DNA from 3 places in the Thauera sp. WB-2 genome. Region 2 is predicted to be linked to each of the others. Evidence: riboswitches for the same ligand, from Rfam matches in the RefSeq annotation. Region 2 holds a riboswitch; each other region holds the start of a gene.
The links. Region 2 has a riboswitch for cobalamin ahead of LQF09_RS03145 (TonB-dependent receptor domain-containing protein). Riboswitches for the same ligand answer to the same signal wherever they lie in the genome.
Positions count from the first base shown of each region.

Region 1 (6,957 bases), 1.8 Mb from region 2:
GAAGCGCCACGCTCGCCCTGCAGCCGATGCACGAGTTCGCTCACGGCCTGGACGAGGTCGCAACTGCGGGCAAGGTGTTCGAGGTCGTGGATCTCGCACTGTCGGGCAGCGGCGAGGAAGGCAAGCGTCGAGTTCATGAGCGGTTCCAGCAAAGGGCTGTTGGCAGGCCAGAAGGCGGAGAGACTACAAGCAACAACCGTGCAATGCACGCGTCACGCCCGGCCATACCCACACGCGACAGCCGCCGCCGACCTCAGCCTTGCGCGCAAGCCCCCGTACAGGCGCCCTGCCGACGCCCCCGCCGCACACCCAGCCCGGCGATGCCCAGGCTCAGGGACAGCGCCCGTCGCGGCGCAGCGATCAGGGCGCGATGCACCTGCACCAGGTCGGCTCCCGCAGCCAGACGCGCAGCCGCCTCGCGCACCGAGCCGACACCCCCCACGCTGATCAGGGCCGTGCGCTCGCCCACTTCCGCAGCGACCCTGGCGATGCGAAGCGCCGCTGGCATCGAATCCCCTTCAGCCGACAGCAGAAGGCCATCCGCACCCGCGTCGATCATATGGTGTGCCCAGCGCACGCCCCCCGCAGCAGCCAGCCAGGGCGCAGGCAGCTTGGCCACGAGGGCGAGGCGGATGGGACGCGCCAGGCGGTCGCGTACCTTGGCCAGTGCGGCCAGCAACTCGACGCACTGGGCTGGGGTGGCGCCACTGCGCCCCGGGTTCAGCACGACATAGTCGGCCGTGGCATGGCAGGCTGCAAAAAGGGCTTGCAGCCGTTCCAGCGCGTGCCCTCCGCGCCTGGTGTCGCCCTTCCCTTCAAGACGCGGTACGAGCAGACTCAGACCATGCAGGCAGACACCCATCCGGCCGCCGCCCGCTGCCACATGCCGGCGCGCCGCAGCCACCCGCACACGGGGCGACGGACAGGCTGACGATGTCCGCAGGCTCCCCGTCTCGACGGCGCCCAGACCGAGTCGCGACGCATTCTCCAGCAGCACGCCATGGCGGTCGAAGCCGGCCGCGAGCAGCAGCGGCGAACCGAACCGCAACCCCATCACCTCGACCACGGACGCAGTCATGCCTCGGCCATGCACGACGCCGTCGGCGCGCGCAACCCACTCGGCCGGCTCAACCCCATGACGCGCCAGCCGCAGTAGCGACCAGCGTGTGCGCAAAGCGCGTGGACTCAGGGCCGGAAGCGTCATCCACGCGCTACTCAAGGTGCCTGGTGGCACCGGCCAGCCTCGCTGCAGGCGAATCCGCTCAGCAGGCCTGCGAGCGCCGCCACCGCGTCGTCGGCAAGTCCGTTATAGAGGCTCAGGCGTACACCGCCGCGTTCGGGATGGCCACCCAGGTCGTGCAAATCCGTCGCGTCCGCAGCCGCGAAGAAGCGCCGGGCGGTCTCCTCGTCGGGCAGCTGGAAGCAGGGATTGACCTGCGAGCGCCAGGCGCTGGGCGCGCTCCAGCGATAGAGACCGACATCCTCACCGGCGGCCATGGCCGCGGTCACCAAGGCATGGCGGTGCGCGAGCCGGACCGCCATGGCCGCCACGCCACCGGCCGCCTCGATCCAGTGCAACATGCGGTGGGCGACGAAGACCGGCAGCACCGGCGGCGTACATAGGCGGGACTCCGCCTCGGCCTGGGCGCCGTAGTCCATGACCCGCGGCGTACCTGCTCGGGCATGTCCGAGCAGGGAACGGCGGATGATCACCAGGGTGAGCCCCGGTGTGCCGATCGTCTTCTGCGTTCCTGCATAGCCGACGTCGAGCCGCTGCCAGTCGATCGCGCGGGTGAGCAGTTCGGACGTGAGATCGGCCACCAGCGGCGCCTGCGTAACCGGGAGCCGGGCGAACTGCAGGCCGTCGGCAGTCTCGTTGGGCGTGACATGGACGTAGGCGGGGCGGTAGCCAACCGCGTCCTCCAGAACGGACATGCCGACACGCGCCTGCGCAGCTGCAGTCTCAGGCACGCCACCGCCCCCCCACGCCGCCGTCAGCGCCGCCAACGCGCACACATGCACCGGGCAGTGGCGCCGCGCCTCGGCAATGGCCCGCCGCGACCAGTGCCCACTGTCGATATAGACTGCCCGCGCTCCAGTGTCTGCGCCGTACAGGTTCATGGGCACCAGGGCGAACTGCGTGCTCGCACCGCCCGCCATGAACAGGACCACGAACTCATCCGGGATCGCCAGCAGCCGGCGCAGGCATGCTTCGGTCTCGGCCTGCAGGCTGCGATAGGCCGATGTGGTGAAGGGCAGGCTCAGGATCGATCCCGGCCCCGGCCGGCAGGCCTCGGCCACCTCGTCCGCAACCGCCGTGGGCAGCGGTCCCGCCGCCGCGGAAAAGCTGAACCCGGGCCGCGTACGCCAGGCCGCAAGGCCGGTGGGGACGCGCCCGGACGCTGATGTCGACAGCTGCGGGTCAGGAGAAGAGCGCGATCCCATGCGTTCCAGCCCCCATCAGGAAGACCACCGGGATCGACAGCATGGTGTTGACCCGTGCCGACAGGAAGGTGACGCGGGAGCAGCGCAAGCGCTCGTCCAGCGGCGCGGGGACGAAGCCGAGTACGCGCTTCTGGTGCGGCCACAAGACGAACCACAGGTTGCACACCATGATCACCCCCAGCCAGACGCCCAGCCCGAGCGGCGCCAGGCTGCCCTGCAGGCTGAGTGCATCGAACAACCAGCCGCGCTCCCACAGGATCGCCAGGCCGGTTCCCAGCACCACCAGCGAGCCATGGCGGAAGGTGCCGTGCTCGCGCTGCATGAGCGCACGCTGGCGCGGGCTGTCCGGGTCGGACAGGTCGGCGGCGGTGAGCGGGACGTAGCGCGCGCGCGTGACCGCGGTGGCGTAGTTGTGTCCGACCCACACCAGTGCGCCAAGCACATGCAGCCAGCGCGCCACCGTCTCGAACAGGATCTCCATCGTCATCTCGCCTAGCCCGACACGCGCAGCAGCAGCGTCAGCACTGCAGTGAGCACGACGCCATACGCCACCGTCACCACCGAGGAGTCGAACGCACGCAGCAGCAGGTCAGACATCGGACGGCTCCACGACGGCAACGGCAAGGTCCGCGCGCCCGGCAGCCCCACAACCTCCGCCCGTGCCGCTGCCTTCGCCGAGCAGGCGCGAATTGCGATCGTTGCGCAGCACGAGCGGCTGGATCCTGCGCCCGGGTGCGTGCGCCTTGGCGATCGCCTCGGCAATCAGGTGGTGGTGCGGCGAGCGCGAACAGGCGGGGTCGGTGTTTGCTGCGTCGCCGGTGAGCAGGAAGGCCTGGCAGCGGCAGCCGCCGAAGTCCTTCTCCTTCTCGTCGCAGCTGCGGCAGGTCGGGCTCATCCACTCGTCGCCGCGAAATTTCTGGAAGGTCGGCGACTCGTTCCACAGCCACGCCAGGCTCTTGTCGCGGATGCTGGGAAATTCCAGCCCCTCGATGACGCGCGCCTCCTGGCAGGGCATGGCAACACCGTCGGGTGCAATGGTGAGGTGGATCGAGCCCCAGCCGTTCATGCACGCCTTGGGGCGGCCCTCGTAATAGTCGGGGATGACGAAGTAGATCGTCATGCGGTCGCCAAGACGTTCGCGCGCGGCCTGGACCGCACGTTCGGCGGCCTGCAGCTGCTCGCGCGTCGGCAGCAGTTCGTCGCGATTGACCATCGCCCAGTTGTAGTACTGGATGTTGGCGAACTCGAGGTAATCGACGCCGATTTCCTCGGCCAGGCGCAGGATGTCCTCGACCTGGCCGATGTTCTGGCGGAACACCGGCACATTGAGCACCATCGGGAAGCCATGCGCCTTGATCATGTGCGCGACCTTCACCTTGAGGTCGTGCGCCCGCGCACCAACCAGGGTGTCGGTGAGTTCGCGCTCGCTCGACTGCAGCGAAAGCTGGATCTGGTTGAGGCCGGCGGCCTTGAGCGCGCTGAGGCGCGCCTCGCTCAGGCCGACACCCGAGGTGATCAGGTTGGTGTAGTAGCCCAGTGCGCGCGCATCGGCGACCAGTTCCTCGAGGTCGTCGCGCAGCAGGGGCTCGCCACCGGTAAAACCGAGCTGCAGCGCGCCCAGTTCGCGGCCTTCGCGCAGCACGCGCTTCCACTCGGCAGTGGACAGCTCGGCGGTCTCGTCGCGGGCGTAATCGACCGGATTGCTGCACCACGGACACTTCAGCGGACAGCGGTAGGTGAGCTCGAGCACCAGCCACAGGGGCTTGCCCTGCCCATCAAGCCTGACGACGGATCCATCCTTTGGCACGGAACACCTCCAGGAATGTGTAGACGCCCTCGGCAACGCGTTCCTCGTCGCCCGGGTAGCGCTGCTGCAACTCGGCGACGAGTTCGGCGACGGTGCGTTTGCCGTCGCAGCGCTCGATGATGTCGCCGGCGGTCTGGTTGAGCTTGACGATGCCTTCCGGGTAGAGCAGGACATGGGCGTCCTGAGTGGGCTCCCAGCGGAAGAGATACATCGGGTTGAGCGCGTAGCGCTCGCCCGCGGCAGGCGGGCTGACGGCTGAGTCGTTCATGCGGGCATCCGCTCCGGGCAAGCGCCGGCCGGCCGCCCGCAGGCAGGCCGGGCGGCCGGACTTTCAGCGTACGTAGACGTAGGCGGTGACTTCGAAGCCGAGACGGATGTCGCAATAAGCGGGGTCGGTCCACTGCATGATGTGTCTCCTCTTGAATGATGGTGGCTGAACCGGCTTGTTTGCCGGCTCAGGGGCCATCATCCCGGTGACAGCAGCCGGCGGGATCCGCAGGATCGCGACCCCGCCATCGACGCGATCACCAGCGCGAACTGGCGAATATCATGATTCTTCCGCCACTGGGGCCGGTTTTGATGCAGATCAACGCAGAACCGGCACGACCTGGTCAATCGCCTCGACCAAGCGCTCACCCGCGGCATCTGCCCTGCCCTGCCAGCCATCGAAATGCAGCAGTTCGGGCAAGGGCACGCGCCTGAGCCAACCGGCCGCCTCCAGTTCGGGGCGGGCATGGAAGTCGCGGACGTAGCCGATGCACAGGTAGGCGATGGGCACGATCTCGGGCGGAATGCCGAGTGCCTCACGCAGCGCCGGCGGGTGCAGGATGCTCACCCAGCCTACGCCGAGGTTCTCGGCCCGTGCCGCGAGCCACAGGTTCTGCACTGCACACACGGCGCTGTAGACGTCCATGGCGCCGATGTGGGTGCGGCCGATCACCACCGGGCCGTGACGGCTGCGATCGCAGGTGATGCAGATATTGACCGGCGACTCGAGGATGCCTTCGAGCTTGAGATTGCGGTAGGTGGCGCGCTTGCCCTCCTCGAACATCTGCTCGGCCTCGGCATGGGCGGCGAGGAAATCGGCATGGATCTTCTCGCGCACCGCGCGCGCGCGCACGACGATGAAATCCCACGGCTGCATGAAGCCGACCGAGGGCGCGTGATGGGCGGCCGTGAGCACGTGCGCCAGCACGTCATCCGGGATCGGGTCGGGGAGGAACTCGCCGCGTACGTCACGGCGGGTGTGGATGGCGCGATACACCGCGTCGCGCTCGGCGCTGCTGAACCGAGGGTTGGTCTGGAAACGGGTGTCCTGCGGCGGTGCGCAATGCACCTGGGTCTGGCTGCTCATGAAGTAGTCCCCTTGTCGACGAGCAGTGGGCAGCCGCCGACCAGACGGCTGCAGGAAACACTTCGAGGCCGGTCTTCCGGCTGCGGATCATCTCGTCCGGACGCCTTCCCGATCCTGACGACCAGTGGCTGGGCGAACCTTGCCCGGACAATCCCCTTCACGGCGCTGGGCGCGCGGCGGATTGGCACCGCCTTCCCGATTCTCCCGCGCAAAGCGCAGGCACCTCGAAGTCGAGAGGGCCAGATTCTAGCCACATGCCCTCCATCTCGCGACACCTGTGCGCTGGCTCGTGCCGCGGTATTACACCTGCCCCCCTCCCCTTCCCCCCCCTTCACTCCTCCCTTCCCCCCCTTCGCCGCCCGGCACGGTGCACCAGCTTGGTGACAAGCGCACCAACACAGTGCGCCCGGTGCATCTGCCATCGCGGCAGATCCAGTCAATCCGGGGTTTTCAAGGCGTTGAAGTGCATGGCACGGTCCGTGCTTATTGCAAACCAGCCCAGCACGCAAGGATGCGAACAGGGCTTGCCTCCGCCAACGCAGGTGGGGGCCGGCGGATACGAATACGTATGTCGCCGGCCATTTCCATCCGATGTCGAACCGCGTCCCGCGGAGGCCGTCATGCTTGAGCCGGGCTCACCCCGTGCCCAGGTATCGCCAGGTCCAACGCGGGGCCGAATGAGTGATACCAGCATGAAGATCGTTCTCGTTGGCCATGGCATGGTCAGCCACAAGTTCCTCGAGGAACTCCGGCAACTGCAGATCCCCGGTGCGGAAGTCACCGTACTGTGCGAGGAACCGCGGGTCGCCTACGACCGTGTGCACCTCTCCGAATTCTTCGCCGGCAAGACGGCGGAAGACCTCTCGCTGGTCGCCCCCGGCTTCTTCGCCGAGGCAGGCTTCACGCTTCGGCTGGGCAGCCGCGCGGCGGCGATCGACCGCCGCGCACGCACGGTGACGACGCAGGACGGCGTCACCCTGCCCTACGACAAGCTGGTGCTGGCCACGGGGTCCTATCCCTTCGTGCCGCCGGTCAAGGGCAGCGAGCGCGACCAGTGCTTCGTCTATCGCACCATCGAGGACCTCGAGGCGATGAAGGCGGCCGGCACGATCTCGCGCAAGGGCGTCGTGGTGGGCGGCGGCCTGCTCGGCCTGGAGTGCGCCAAGGCGCTGCGCGACCTCGGCCTCGAGACCCACGTCGTCGAATTCGCGCCCCGCCTGATGGCGGTGCAGGTGGACGACGAAGGCGGCCGCATCCTGCGCAGCAAGATCGAGGCCCTGGGCGTGCAGGTACACACCGAGCGCAACACGGTCGAGATCACCGACGGCCGCAGCGCCCGCCACCGCATGGT
Region 1 covers NZ_CP088935.1:3,220,351-3,227,307, forward strand. The annotation lists gene LQF09_RS14740 (nitrate regulatory protein) at 1-137, opposite strand, end outside; gene LQF09_RS14745 (dihydroorotate dehydrogenase) at 254-1,204, opposite strand; gene serC (3-phosphoserine/phosphohydroxythreonine transaminase) at 1,216-2,445, opposite strand; gene LQF09_RS14755 (hypothetical protein) at 2,423-2,926, opposite strand; gene pqqE (pyrroloquinoline quinone biosynthesis protein PqqE) at 3,035-4,252, opposite strand; gene pqqD (pyrroloquinoline quinone biosynthesis peptide chaperone PqqD) at 4,221-4,520, opposite strand; gene pqqA (pyrroloquinoline quinone precursor peptide PqqA) at 4,584-4,721, opposite strand; gene bluB (5,6-dimethylbenzimidazole synthase) at 4,839-5,606, opposite strand; cobalamin riboswitch at 5,656-5,848, opposite strand; gene nirB (nitrite reductase large subunit NirB) at 6,299-6,957, shown strand, end outside.
Region 1: another riboswitch for cobalamin. It lies ahead of bluB (5,6-dimethylbenzimidazole synthase); the one in region 2 lies ahead of LQF09_RS03145 (TonB-dependent receptor domain-containing protein).

Region 2 (6,957 bases):
GCGGCAGCGGCGAGGACTTGGGCTGGTCCTGGGGTTCGAACCAGGCGAGCTTGGGGTACAGGCCGACCACGCTGCCGATCACCGTCAGCGAGGGCGGGCGCACACCTTCTTCCAGCACACGCTGCGCCAGGGTGGCGAGGTCGGCCACCACCACGCGCTGGGCGTGCGTGGTACCGCGCTCAATGACCCCGGCCGGCGTCTCCGGCGGCAGGCCGTGGGCGACGAACTGCGCACAGATATCGGCCAACCGCGAAATGCCCATGTAGATCACCACAGTCTGATGCGGACGCGCCAGCATCGGCCAGTCGAGGTCGACCTTGCCCTCTTTGAGGAAGCCGGTTGCGAACACGACGGACTGGGCGTGGTCGCGGTGAGTGAGCGGAATGCCCGCGTACGCCGCGACACCCGCCGCCGCGGTTACGCCGGGGATGACCTCGACCGGGATGCCCGCATCGACCAGCACCTCCATCTCCTCGCCCCCACGACCGAAGATGAAGGGGTCGCCGCCTTTCAGGCGCACGACACGCTTGCCTTGCTGCGCGAGCTCCAGCAGCAGCTGGTTGATCTCGTCCTGAGGCAGCGAGTGGTCGGCGGCCTTCTTGCCGACGTAGATCCGCTCCGCCGCGGCAGGCGCGAGCTCGACGATGGCTGGGCTAACGAGGTTGTCGTACACGACGACATCCGCCCCGGCCACCAGTCGCGCACCGCGCAGCGTGAACAGCTCCGGATCACCAGGGCCTGCCCCCACCAGATACACCCAGCCGGGCTGGGGACCGGGACGATGAACGGCAAGATCGGGAATAGTCATGTCAATTGCTCCATACCGGCCGCCGCCTTCGCCCCTGCGGCGATGTCAAATGCGTCCAGCTTCATGTCGATGACGCCGCCCGGCGTGCCAGGTCGCGTCCAGAGGGCGAGAGCGTACGTCCTTACGACGCGCAATGCACGCTCGGCCACAGGCTAAGGCGCCTTCTGTGGCGCGCATCCGGGCAGACGCGCTCGGCCTCTGCATCAGCTTCAACGGCTTCACTCGCCGGGGCACCTCAGTCCGGCAGGAACACCACCCGCCCTTCGTGCTCGATGCGGCGCAATGGGTGACCAAAAGCCTGGCCAAGCAGGTCGGCACGCAGCACAGCGTCGCGGTCACCGGCAATCACTCCGCCGCGGCCATCGAGCAGGATGATGTGGTCGGCATAGCGTGCAGCAAGGTTGATGTCGTGCAGCACCATCACGCTGCCGCGCCCCGTTCCAGGCTCGCGCACCAGGCGCTGGAACAGCTCGAGTGTGGCGATCTGGTGGTGCAGATCGAGGTGGTTGAGCGGCTCGTCGAGCAGGAACAGCCGCGGCGCCTGCGTCAGCAGTGCGGCGATCGCCACGCGCTGGCGCTCGCCGCCCGACAGCGTATGCACCGCGCGCTGCTCGAAGCCCGCCAGCCCCACCTCGGCCAGCGTCCGGCGCGCGATCGCAACATCCTCCGCACTCTCCCAGCCCCAGCGCCCGAGGTGCGGGTGGCGCCCCACCAGCACGGTCTCAAGCACACCGGCGGCGAAGGGGTCGGGCTGCTGCTGGGCGAGCAGACCGCGATAGCGCGCGGCCTCGAGTGCAGGCCACGCCGCATACGGCAGGCCGCCCAGGCGTACCTGCCCCACCGTGGGCTCGCGCAGGCCGGCGAGCGTATGCAACAGCGTGGTCTTGCCAGCGCCGTTGGGCCCGAGCAGCACCAGGCACTCGCCCGCGGCCAGGCTCAGGCTGAACTCGCAGCACAGCCAGCGCTCTCCCACCTGCAGTGCGAGGCGTTCGGCCTCGAGCAAGGGTGCGGCATCGACGGGCAGGCGGCGCGCGGCGTTCATGTGCTGCTGCGCGGACTGCGCGAAAGCAGGAACAGGAACACCGGCACGCCGATCATCGCGGTGAGCACGCCGACCGGCAGTTGCTGCGGCGCCAGCATGGTGCGCGCCGCGGTGTCGGCCAGGGTGAGCAGGGTGCCGCCCACCAGCGCCGCCGCGGGGATGAGCACGCGCTGGTCATTGCCGAGGACGAGCCGCACCAGGTGCGGCACGATGAGGCCAACGAAACCCACCGAGCCAACCAGCGTGACCGCGGTGGCGGTAAGCAGCGAGGCCAGCACGTAGAGCACGATGCGCAGCCGTTGCACGCGCACGCCGAGCGCACGCGCCGTAAGCTCGCCACGCGCGAGCACGTTCAGATCACGCGCGAACGGCATCACCGCCAGCAGCGCCAGTACCAGCACGACCACTGCCGGCCACGGCCGCGCCGCCGCGCTGGCGTCGCCCATCATCCAGAACAGCATCGGCATCACCCGCGTATCCGATGCCAGCGCCAGCATCATCGACACCGCCGCGCCACAGCCGGCCGCGACGATGACGCCGGTGAGCAACAGCCGCGTCTGCGTCCAGCTGCCGTCGCCGTGCGCCAGGCCGAACACCACCAGCATCGCCGTGAGTGCACCGGCAAAGGCCATCGCATCGATCCAGAACGCCGCTGCCCCGAGCGTGATTGCTCCCAGCGCCCCCACCGCCGCCCCACCCGAGATGCCAAGGATGTAGGGGTCGGCAAGCGGGTTGCGCAGCAGCACCTGCATGAGCGCGCCCGCGGTGGCGAGCAGGCCGCCACTGACGAACGCCGCGACGGCGCGGGGGAGGCGGAGCTCGAGGATGATGGCGGCCTGCAGATGCTGCGCGCCACTCAAAGCGGCAGCAACATCTGCAAGCCCCATCGGAATCTCACCCGCCACCAGCGCTGCGAACAATGCGCCGCAGCCCAGCGCTGCAAGCGCGATCAGCGAAAGCACGTGCCGGCGACGACATGACATGGCCGGGCCCCCGAATGCGCGACTTCAGGACTCAGCGCGGCGCATAGCGCACACCGATGAACACGCCAGCACCCGGTGTTCCATAGCCACGCGCCGTCTCATACTGCTTGTCGAACACATTGTCTGCGCGCGCCTCGACTGACCAGTCGCGATCGATTGCATAGCGTGCGGTCAGGTTAACGAGTCCGTAGCCGCCGAGCCGGTTGGTTTCGAAGTTGGTGTCGTACCGCGACCCGACCAGCGCCCACTCCCCACCAAGCGTCCATGCCCCAATCGTTCGCGTGGCAGAGACATTCATCGACTGCTTGGCACGCCGCCCCAGCCGGAACCCGGTCGTACGGTCCTTTGCATCGAGGAAGTCCGCGTTGGCTGCGAAGTCCCAACCATCGACGTTGAGCGCATAGGCGAGCGTGAGGCCACGGATCCTGGCCTTGTCTACGTTCGCGTAGCCGCCGCTCCAGCCGATCATGTCCTCGATCGTGTTGATGAAATAGGTCGCGGAAACCAGCTGGTTACCGCTTGCCCAGGTCAGCCCCAGTTCGCGATTAAGCGCATTCTCCGGTTTCAGGTCCGGATTGCCGTAGGAGACGTTGTAGAGCTGGTCAAGGCTCGGACTCTTGAATGCCTTGCTGACGCCTGCGCTTGCACGCAAGTCGGGCGCAAGCTGATAGCCGTAGGACACCCCGCCGGTAAGCTTGTCCCCGTAGCGGCTATGGTCGTCGTGGCGGACATTTGCCTGCCAGCTATGTGGCCCCAGATCGGCAGTCCAGCCCAGGCCAAGAGAGTCGATCTGCACATTTCCCTCGGCGAAGGTCTCGCGCGGGCGCGCCACCTGCTCGAAGCGTTCGACCACGACAAGTCCCGTCCCGATCGGCAGCGCGATGTCGTTCTGCCAACTCAAGGTCTTGTTGGTGCTCTCCCGCCGGGTGATGCCCAAAGGATCCCAGGGCGCGGGCTCGCTGTAGTCCGCACGATCCTCGTCGGTGCGCCCATACGACAGGCGACTGGACCACGACGAGGTCAGGCGGTTTCGGACGAATGCGTTGAATACCGAGGTCTTGAAGCTCGCACGGTCATCGAAGTTGCCGCTACCGCCAAAACTGTCGTATTGCACCGTTCCCGACTGTTCAAGGAAGGAAACGCCCACTTCGTGCCCCTCGGCAGGATGGAAGGACAGCGCACCACCATAGCCCTCGTTGCGGTAACGATCGTCATCCGCATCGCGATTGCTGGCGCCCCTGCGGGACGAAAAGCCATCGGTGTTCAGCGAGTTGACGTGAAGGCGGAAGCGCCACCGCTCATCCCCACCCGACACTGCCAGATCGCCCTGACGCGTATCCCGACTGCCAGCACCGGCATATCCGTCCAGGCGCAGCCCGGGCTCAGCCGTGCGGGTGATGATGTTGATCACTCCGCCAATGGCGTCCGCGCCGTAGATCGCACTCGCGGCCCCACGGACGATCTCGATACGCTCTACGTTGTTGAGCGACAGGTACTGCAGCGACGAACCCGACAAGGCAGTGGAGTTGAACGGGACACCGTCGACCAGAATCTTGGTCTGATCCGGTTTCGTGCCCCGCAGGTAGAGGCTGACCGATGCGCCGGGACCACCATTGCGGGCAAACTGGACACCGGGCTGGCGGCCAAGCAGGTCGACGACGTTGGATGCCGCGGCGCGCTCGATCTGGGTGCGATCGATCACGGTGACGTCGGCGAGCAGTTCGTTGGCCTTGACCGGCTGACGCGTTGCGGTAACGACAACCGTCGGAGCAATGTGCTCCTGAGCGTAGACCGGCACGGCAAGGACTGCCGACGCCAGGCCGCCAATACAGAGGCCAAGTTGGGAATAACGCAGATTCATCGAAAAGACTCCCTGAGCTGCGCAATGCGTCCCCGCATGCGACAAGCCATCCAGCACATGGACGCACCACGACCCAGGTAGAACCGAAGAGAGCAGAAAGAGAAACCACCACGCCCGTCGCCGCCACCCCGCGGCACATCCGCCATTTCGCGCTCCGGCCGGTCTCCGGGCTCGTGCGCTGTGCCGGCGGAGCCGGACGGATGGATCGCCTTCCCGGGTCGAGGACCCAGTGGCTGCATGACCCACCTTGCGCGCACTTACCGTTGCGGGGGCAGCACAGGCATTGCGGCCTCGTTTGCGAGGGGCCGCGCACCTGTTTCCCGTTTAACCCTGGGCGAGAAACGCCCGTGGGCACCGATAACGCGTTGCCCCTTCCGGGGCAGTCGGCGCGGATGATACCGTACGGGGCGGTATCGTGCACTGCAATAAGATACAGACGTTCCCTACACAAGGACCCGCCAGAACAATGACATGCGAACTGATCCTCGGTGGCGCCCGCTCCGGCAAGAGCCGCGAGGCCGAGCGCCGGGCGGCGGCGTCGGGGCTGGCGGTGACGGTGATCGCCACCGCCGAGGCGCTGGATGCGGAGATGGCTGCGCGCATCCGGCGCCACCAGGCCGACCGCCCCGCCGGCTGGCGCACAGTGGAGGCGCCGATTGCGCTCGCGGACACGCTGCGCGAAGCCTCCGCCCCCGGGCACTGCCTGGTGGTCGACTGCCTGACGCTGTGGCTGAGCAACCTGCTCACCGATGCCCACCACCTACCCCCGGGCGCGAGCGCCGAAGACTTGCCTGCCTTCCGCCGCGAGCGCGACGCATTGCTGGCCGTGCTGCCGACCCTGCCGGGGCACATCATCCTCGTCGCCAACGAAGTTGGCCTGGGACTGGTCCCCGAGACCGCGCTTGGCCGGCTCTTCCGCGACGAGGCGGGCCGACTCAACCAAGCGGTTGCGGCAGCGTGCCCACGCGTGGTGTTCGTCGCTGCAGGGCTGCCGCTGGTGCTCAAGGACGGCTAAACTCGCGCTCATTCCGTCTGCATCCTGCAGGCCCGCGACCCGGCATTCGTAAATCATGAACTTCCAGCTCTCCCAGCCCGACACCCTGCTCAGCGCTGCCATCCAGCACAAGATCGACCGCAAGACCAAGCCAGTGGGCGCGCTCGGGCGGCTCGAGGCGCTCGCGCTACAGATCGCACTGGTGCAGCAGACGCCTGCCCCCGAGCTGCACCAACCGCACATCGTCGTCTTTGCCGGCGACCATGGCGCGGCACGCGCCGGGGTATCGGCCTACCCGCAGGACGTGACCTGGCAGATGGTGGAGAACTTCCTCGCCGGCGGGGCCGCGATCAACGTCTTCAGCCGCCAGATGGGGCTGGGGCTGAGCGTGGTCGACGCAGGCGTGAATCATGAGTTCGGCAAGCGCCCGGGCCTGATCGACGCCAAGATCGGCCCCGGCACGGCGAGCTACATCGACCGCCCGGCGATGACGCCGGCGCAGCGCGACGCCGCCCTCGAGCGTGGGCGCGGCATCGCCCATGCACTCGCCGGCAACGGCAGCAACTGCATCGGCTTCGGCGAGATGGGGATCGGCAACACCGCCTCGGCGTCCCTGATCACCCATTGCCTGGTGGGTGCCGACCACGACGCCGAGCTCTACAACGTCACCGGCCGCGGCACCGGGCTGGATGACGCCGGCCTTTTCCGCAAGCGCAGCCTACTGGCGCAAGCGCTCGAGCGCGGCGGCCGGCCGAGCGATCCGCTGGCAGTGCTGGCCGAGTACGGCGGCTTCGAGATCGCGATGATGGCCGGCGCCATGCTCGGCGCGGCCGAAAAGCGCATGCTGCTGCTGATCGACGGCTTCATCGTCACCTCGGCATTGCTTGTCGCCTACGCCATCGATCCGCGCATCCTCGCCTACTGCGTGTTCGCCCACCGATCGCAGGAGCCGGGCCACCGCGTGCAGCTCGACTTCCTGCAGGTCGAGCCGCTGATGGAGCTCGACCTGCGCCTGGGCGAGGGCACGGGCGCAGCGCTCGCCTTCCCGCTGGCGCAGGCGGCGGTCAACTTCCTCAACGAAATGGCGAGCTTCGAGTCGGCTGGCGTCAGCGACCAGGGCTGAAGCCCGATGCGCACGCAGCTCGAACTGTTCTGCATCGCCCTCGGCTACTTCACCCGCATCCCGGTGCCGGGCTGGGTGGCGTGGGCACCGGAGCGCCTCACCCACGCCGCACGCTGGCTTCCGCTGGTGGGCTGGGTGGTGGGTGG
Region 2 covers NZ_CP088935.1:693,569-700,525, reverse strand. The annotation lists gene cobA (uroporphyrinogen-III C-methyltransferase) at 1-808, opposite strand, end outside; gene LQF09_RS03155 (ABC transporter ATP-binding protein) at 1,044-1,850, opposite strand; gene LQF09_RS03150 (FecCD family ABC transporter permease) at 1,847-2,833, opposite strand; gene LQF09_RS03145 (TonB-dependent receptor domain-containing protein) at 2,865-4,694, opposite strand; cobalamin riboswitch at 4,835-5,068, opposite strand; gene cobU (bifunctional adenosylcobinamide kinase/adenosylcobinamide-phosphate guanylyltransferase) at 5,161-5,709, shown strand; gene cobT (nicotinate-nucleotide--dimethylbenzimidazole phosphoribosyltransferase) at 5,765-6,811, shown strand; gene LQF09_RS03130 (adenosylcobinamide-GDP ribazoletransferase) at 6,818-6,957, shown strand, end outside.

Region 3 (6,957 bases), 1.4 Mb from region 2:
GCACCAAGGCCATGCCCTGGGTCATGGTGCTTTGGGCGGTGAGTACCACGGTGACCGGCTGCTTGTCGGCGAGGGCAGCACTGGAAGCAAGCGCAATGGTGAGAGCGACGAGGGTCTTCTTCATGGTGAAACTCCTTTGCTGGGTGGTTAAGCGCTCATTAATATAAGCTAATACTAATCAATGGACCAGGTTTTTGTATGACGGATGCGATGGCTCGAACGCCATGAAAGGCGCGCGCAACAGGCGCGCGGATGACATGCAGCAGCGCAGGAGAGGGGTGAGGAGAGCCGCTCCGGCGCCCCCAGGGGGGCGGCCGGTGTCACGGCTGGCCGCTGTGTCAGCGAACGAGCCGGCTCCAGGCGAGACGGCAGCCGGTGAGACAGAAACCGATGCCCAGCAGTGAGAGCACGATGATCAGTGCATCCCGGAGCAGGGGACGGGCGGCGAGGTAGGGGAAGTCAAGGCGGTGCAGGCCCTGGTACAGCCAGCGCTGGGCGAAGTCGTGGCGGTTGCTGGTGTGTGCAACGTGGCCGCTGCGTGGCGAGATGTAGAGCACCGTGGCGGCTTCGTCCCCGAGTTCGACGCGTACCACGGGGAAGGTGCGCGGGTGGTGGCGCAGGGCGTAGTAGCGGCTATCCGCCTCCGCTTGCCATGCGATGCGGGCGATGGTGATGCCCGGAATGGCTTGTAGCGCCTGGTCGATGTCGGCCAGCGTGAGGCTGTCCTGCGCGGACTGCCCGTCGATGACGATGCGCGAACCCTGCGCCTGGCGGTCGACACGCAGCGCATGGCCTCCCAGACCGCTCCATTCCAGTTCGCGGCTGTCGGGTGCCGGCTGCGGCAGTGCGCCCAGCGTGGCGATGGCCGGTAGCGTGTTGCCGACGATCCGCTGTGGGCCGGATGCCAGGCCGAACGGTGCCATCGACAGCCAGCCACTGAGCAGCCAGCCGAGCAGGATGAGCGTGCTTGCCATGCCCGCCAGGAGGTGCCAACGCTTCCAGGGATCGCGGTACGGTGTCATCCGGCCGCCGCTGTAACGGCGCTTGATGCGCAGGCGCTGCCAGCCAAGCCAGAAGCCGGTGGCCGTCAGCGCCAGGGCCAGGAAGCTCGCCCACAGCACCACGTTGCGCCACAGCGGGGTGTTCTGCCGCAAAGGCGTGACATAGATCCAGTGCGTCACGCTGCCGAGCCAGTTCCAAGCGCGTTCGGCGGTGCTGGTGTCGAGTGCGATCTCGCCCGAGCGGATGGACACATAGAAGTGGCGTCCGTCGCCAAGCTCGACGCGCCAGAACGGACGCAGGGCGTCGAAGCGGCGGTAGACGGTCCACTGATCGACCTCCACCGCGGCGACGCGGGCGACTTCGTGCCCGTCCGCCAAAGCCTGCACCAGGCGGCGTGCGGCCTCGGCGTCGGGCGCCGGCAGCACCGCCCCCGTGGCAGCATCGACCGCATGCCAGTGCTGCCCGGCGAGGATGCGGTAGGCCGGGCGGCCGTCGGCTGCGTTCAGCCGGATCGCCTGTGGCTGGCCTGGCAGGCCCAGGGCCTGCCAGGCGGCGGCAGGGGTGACGCGCACGCCTGCTGGGTCGAGCACAGGCAGCGCGGCCAGGCGCTCTGTCTGGTCAAGCTGCGGCCGGGCCACGAACAGCATGACCAGGCCGGAGACGAACCAGAGCAGCGCCATCAGGCCGAGCCCGACGCCCAGCCAGCGGTGGGCCAGATGCAGCCAGCGCGCAAGTCTGCCTTGGGTCATGTCAGAACTTCAGCTCGGCGACCAGCTCGAAGCGCCGCGGTTCGCCGAGGATGAACTGGTTGTTGTAGGTGCGTGTCGCGTACACCTTGTCGGCGAGGTTGCGGCCGAGCAGGCGCAGCGTGGTGCGCGCATCCATCTGCCAGGCGATGCTCGCGTCCGCGACCGTATAGGCTCCAATTGCCAGCGAGTTGGCATTGTTAGCGTAGCTCTTGCCGACGTGGCGCAGCCCGACAGAGGTCTGTACCGCGCCGATGCGATAGTGGCCCCAAAGGTTGGCGACCAGGGTGGGTACGTTGGCGGGCACCTTGCCGGCCCGCGAGACCGCAACGCCGCCGACGCGTTCGTTGAACTCGGTGAACTCGGCCTGCAAGCGGGTGATGTTGCCCTCCAGGCGCAGGCTCTTCCACGGAGTGATCGCAGCAGCCAGCTCAACGCCTTGCGAGTACTGGCTGCCGCCCTGGATCGAAAGGGCCGAGTTGTCGGGGTCGCGGGTGATGATGTCGTCCTTGTCGATGCGGTAGAACGCGGCCGTCCACTCGCCGCGCCCGTCGGCCAGCCTTTGCTTGACGCCAACTTCGACCTGCTTGCCGCGGGTCAGCTTGAAGTCGGCGTTGGCCAGGTTGAGCGAGATCATCGATGTGACCGGGTCATGGCCGGTCGCGTAGTTCGCATACAGGCTGGTGTCGTGGCTCAGGAAGTGGGTGAGGCCGACACGCCAGGCGTTGCCCTTGAGCGTGCGGCTGAAGTCGGTGCCTGCCACCAGTTCGTCGCGGTCCACGCGGGCGCGGTCGTGGCGGAAGCCGGCGAGCACGAGCCAGCGCTCGCCGAGCTGCCAGGCGTCCTCGGCATAGAAGCCGTGCAGGGTCGATGCGGTATCGAACTTGGCCAGCGTCGGGTCGGGGCTGAGCCAGTTGCCATGTTGCGGATCGCGGATGCTGACGTTCGACGACCCGCTGTAGGGTGAGTTGTTGATGTGGCGGAAGTCCACGCGGGCAGCCTCCCAGCCGACCACCGCGCGGTGTGCGCCGTGCTTCAGTGCTGCCTCGAGCCGGTTGCCGGTCTGTACCAGTTCGTGCTGGATATGCAGGTAGTCGCTGCGCTCCACCCGGTCGGCGGCGAGGTTGAGCCTGTAGTTCTCGATGTTCATCCAGCGCCGCTGCGACTCCAGGCGGTAGATCTCGTTGCTCAGCGCGATCCGCTCGTCGAGCTGCCAGTCGGCACGCGCGCGCAGGCGGGTGTCCTCATAGCGGATCACGGCATCTGCGGCGTTGTAGTTCTCGCGCCTGAGCTCGGGCAGGATGCGGCCGTTGTCATGCGGCGTGCCCCAGTAGCGCTCGGGGTACTGCACGCTGTGGTCTGCGGTCAGGTCGATGCGCAGGTCGCTGCGGGGCTGCAGGCGCAGGCGGTTCATGATCTTGCCGCCGTGCGAGTTGCCGAGGTCGCGGTAGCCGTCGATGTGGGTCCCGTAGGCATCGACGCGGTAGGAGGCGATTTCGCCGAGTGCGCCGGTGGCACCAAGGCCGAGCCGTTTCACGCCATCGCTGCCGGCGGCGACCATGAGCTCCTGCGCAGCAACGCGGCTGGGCTCCTTGCGTACGGCGTTGATGGTCGCCCCCACGGTGCCGCTGCCGAACACCACCGATGCCGGGCCGTGCAGCACTTCGACGCGTTCATAGCCCCAGGCGCTGCCAGGATAGTTCTGGGTGCCTGCCCCGGTCTGAATGCGTATGCCGTCTTCGGCGATGCCGACCGAGTTGGTGCCGGTGTAGCCGCGTGCCGAGAACGACAGGCCGCCGGTGCCGCCTGAGCCGATGTCCGTGATGCCGGTGGCGCGCGTGATGGCCTCGCGCACCTGGAAGTCGCCGCGCTCCTGCATCTGTGTGCTGTCCACGCTGCTTGTCGTGGCCGGCAGTTCGCGCGCGGCGACGCCCGCGCGGCTACCGGTGGTGCTCGGTTCGTCCAAGTACAGGCTGGGGGCGTCGCGGTTGGCGCTGACCTCGACCGGTGACAGCGTCACCTGCGCGAAGACCGGCGCATGAACGACAAGCGCAATGGCTGCCGCAAGACGGGTGGGGGGAAAGCGGAATCGTTTTGCCATGTTGGAGGTCCGGTGCGGGCAGGGCGGATCTCCGACGGACAGGCGTGCGGCGCCATGCGCACGGACGCGCCGTGCACTGCACTCGAGCCGTCAGGAAAACGAGCAAGTGAAATGGTGTGAGCCATGCCTCTTGTCAGGGACACCCCGCCCCAAACTGTTGAAGGTGATGTGCATGGCAGGTCTCCTGGCTCACGGGTCATCGCCTTGCGCCAGCCTTCCCGGAAAGATTCCAGTGGCAGAGAGGGCGCAGGACTCGCCGATTACAGTTGCGGGGGCAGCTCCGGGTTGAGCGCGCGGGGCGCGGCACCGGATTCCCTTTTCATGTCTGCTGGTTAGGGCAGACAACCATGAACGGCGCGCAGGTTAGCGTGCCGGTCGACGGGCTGTCAAACCTGCGCGCTCGTGCAGCCTGCAGGGTGTTGCCATGCTTGTGCATCCCGATGGTGTCGCCCGGGTGGCACGCCATCGATGCTATCAGTTTATTGCAACATACTTGCAAAAACGAAGACAGGCCCCTACCATCGCGGCCTCATCGGCTCACGGCCCTGACTTCCATCCGAGGTTGAACATGCACAACATCCTTCGTCCTGCTGCGCTGGCACCCCTTGCCCTGGCGCTTTTCGCCGCCGCACCCTTGCCTGTGCAGGCACAGTCCTCGCTCAAGCTCGGCGAGGTCGAGCTCGACGCATCGCTCACGCTCGACGGGATCTTCGCCCGCCGTTACTCCGGCAAGGAGGGTACGCCGGCAGGGTTCGGCCATGCCCACGGCGACGAGGACCATGGCCACCACCACGGCCATTCGCACGCACTCGAGAACGGCTTCAACGCCGGACATTCCGAGATCGGTCTGCGTGCGCGCACCGACCTGTTCGACGGCGTGCTCACCATCGGTTTCGACGACGAGGATGTGAAGGTCGAGGAGGCCTACCTCGTCACCCGCGCACTGCCGGCCGGCCTGCGCGTCAAGGCAGGCAAGTTCCTGTCCGACATCGGCTACGTCAACAGCCGCCATCCGCACGACTGGTCCTTCGTCGAGCGTCCTTTGGTAAACCAGTACCTGTTTGGTGACCACGGGCTGCTCGAGCGCGGCGTACAGCTCAGCTACACGCTGCCCACGCGCAGCTTCGCGATGCTCGGGGTCGAAGTGCTGCAGGGCAACGGCGAAGGCCTGGACCGCTACGACGACGGCGCCCTGTCCGCGCGCAAGAGCGGCCCGCGGCTGCTGACCGCATTCGCCAAGTTCGGTCCAGATCTTGGCGACCGCTATGCGCTGCAGGCGGGGGTGTCTGGCGGTACGTCACGCCAGAACGTGCGCGTCGATGCCCACGGCGACCACACCCACTACATCGACGGCGATGCCTGGTTCGCCGGCGCCGACCTGATGTACCGCTACGACGCCGGCCGCTCGCATGGCGAAGGCAACTGGCGTATCGGCGGCGAGTACTACTACGTCGAGCGCGATGTCGGTGCTGGCGGCGGCAACCGTGCGCGCTGGCTGAACTACACCGAGAAGCAGGACGGCGCCTACATCGAGGCTGTGTATGGCTTTGCGCCGCGCTGGGAGGCAGGCGTGCGCGCCGAAGCGCTTGGCCTGAACAACAAGGTCGTCAAGTTCCATCCGCGCGCACTCGGCGAAGAGGACAGCTCCTATCGTTACAGCGCACAAGTCACCTGGCGCGCGCGCGAAACGGTCTTCGTGCGTGCTCAGCTCACCCGCGAGGACTTCGCCGGTCAGCGTGCCCACGGCAGCGAGGCGGCGGTGGCGCAGGACGGCAGCTGGATGTTCATGCTCCAGCTCAACGCGTTGTTCGGTAGCCATCCGGCGCACCGCTTCTGAGCTGGCGAGGCGTCCTGATGAAAGCCTTCCTCGCTGCCGTGGCCGTGGCCTTCGGTATCGCGCTGGCGCCTTCGGCCGCGCTGGCTGAGGCGCCACGCCTGATCGTGGTTGCCACCACGCCGTCGATGGGCGTCATCGCGCGCACGGTCGGCGGCGATCGTGTCGATGTGCAGGTGCTGGTCGCGCCCGACCGCGATGCGCACACGCTCAATGCGCGTCCGAGCATGATCGCGCACTTGCGGCGGGCCGACCTCGTGCTGGCGGTCGGCGCCCAACTCGAGGAGGGCTGGTTGCCGGCGGCGCTCGACGCAGCCGCCAACCCCCGCCTGCGCAAGGGGCAGCCCGGGTATTTCGCTGCCGCCGAGCCGCTTCACCTGCGCCCGACCCGCTTCGACCCGGCGCTGGGCGGCCATGTGCATGGCGAGGGGAACCCGCACCTGAACCTGTCGCCGCCGCGCATGATCACTGTTGCTCATGCCTTCGCCGACCGCCTCGCGGCGCTGGCGCCCGAGTCTGCGCCCGCTTTCGAGGCCGCTGCGGCCGCTTTCGAGGATGCGTTGCGCAGCCGCCTGCCCGCGCTGCGGGCGCGGTTCGGTGCGCCGCTGCGCCTGGTTGCGCATCACGAGGAGTTCGACTATTTCGCCGAATGGCTGCCGGTCGAGCTGGTCGGCTTCGTCGAGGAGAAGCCCGGCGTGCCGCCCGGCCCCGCGCATCTGGCGCGTCTGATCGAGCAGCAGCGCGGCCAGGTCGGCACGATCGTGCTCGCCAACTACCAGCCGCAGGCGCCGGCACGACGGGTTGCCGATGAACTCGGCTGGCCGCTGCATGCGCTTGCACTCGAGCCCGCGACGGCCGACGCCGAGAGCTACTTCGCTCTCATCGAGCACTGGGTGGACAGCCTCGCGCAATGAGTGCGGCGGCGCTGCTCCAGGCGCGCGGCCTGCAAGCGGGGCTCGCTGCGCCCCTGTTCGCAGCGCTCGACCTTGCGCTGCAGGCGGGTTCCGTCACCCTCGTGAGCGGGGACAACGGGGTTGGCAAGAGCAGCCTGATGCGCACCTTGGCCGGGGAGCAGGCGCCCTTCGCCGGCACGGTGCAGCGTGCGCACGCCCTGCGCGTCTGCCATTTCAGCCAGCACGCTGCGCAGCTGCCGGCGGGGCCGTTCAGCGTCGCCGACCTGCTTGCCCTGGCGGGCATGCCCGAACTCGCGCACGCGTGGGTGCCGGACGACCGTGGCCAGCGTGTTGACCGGCTCAGCGGCGGCCAGCGCCAGC
Region 3 covers NZ_CP088935.1:3,559,054-3,566,010, reverse strand. The annotation lists gene LQF09_RS16315 (hypothetical protein) at 1-124, opposite strand, end outside; gene LQF09_RS16310 (PepSY domain-containing protein) at 339-1,751, opposite strand; gene LQF09_RS16305 (TonB-dependent receptor) at 1,753-3,849, opposite strand; cobalamin riboswitch at 4,007-4,214, opposite strand; gene LQF09_RS16300 (TonB-dependent receptor) at 4,418-5,686, shown strand; gene LQF09_RS16295 (metal ABC transporter substrate-binding protein) at 5,704-6,597, shown strand; gene LQF09_RS16290 (ABC transporter ATP-binding protein) at 6,594-6,957, shown strand, end outside.
Region 3: another riboswitch for cobalamin. It lies ahead of LQF09_RS16305 (TonB-dependent receptor); the one in region 2 lies ahead of LQF09_RS03145 (TonB-dependent receptor domain-containing protein).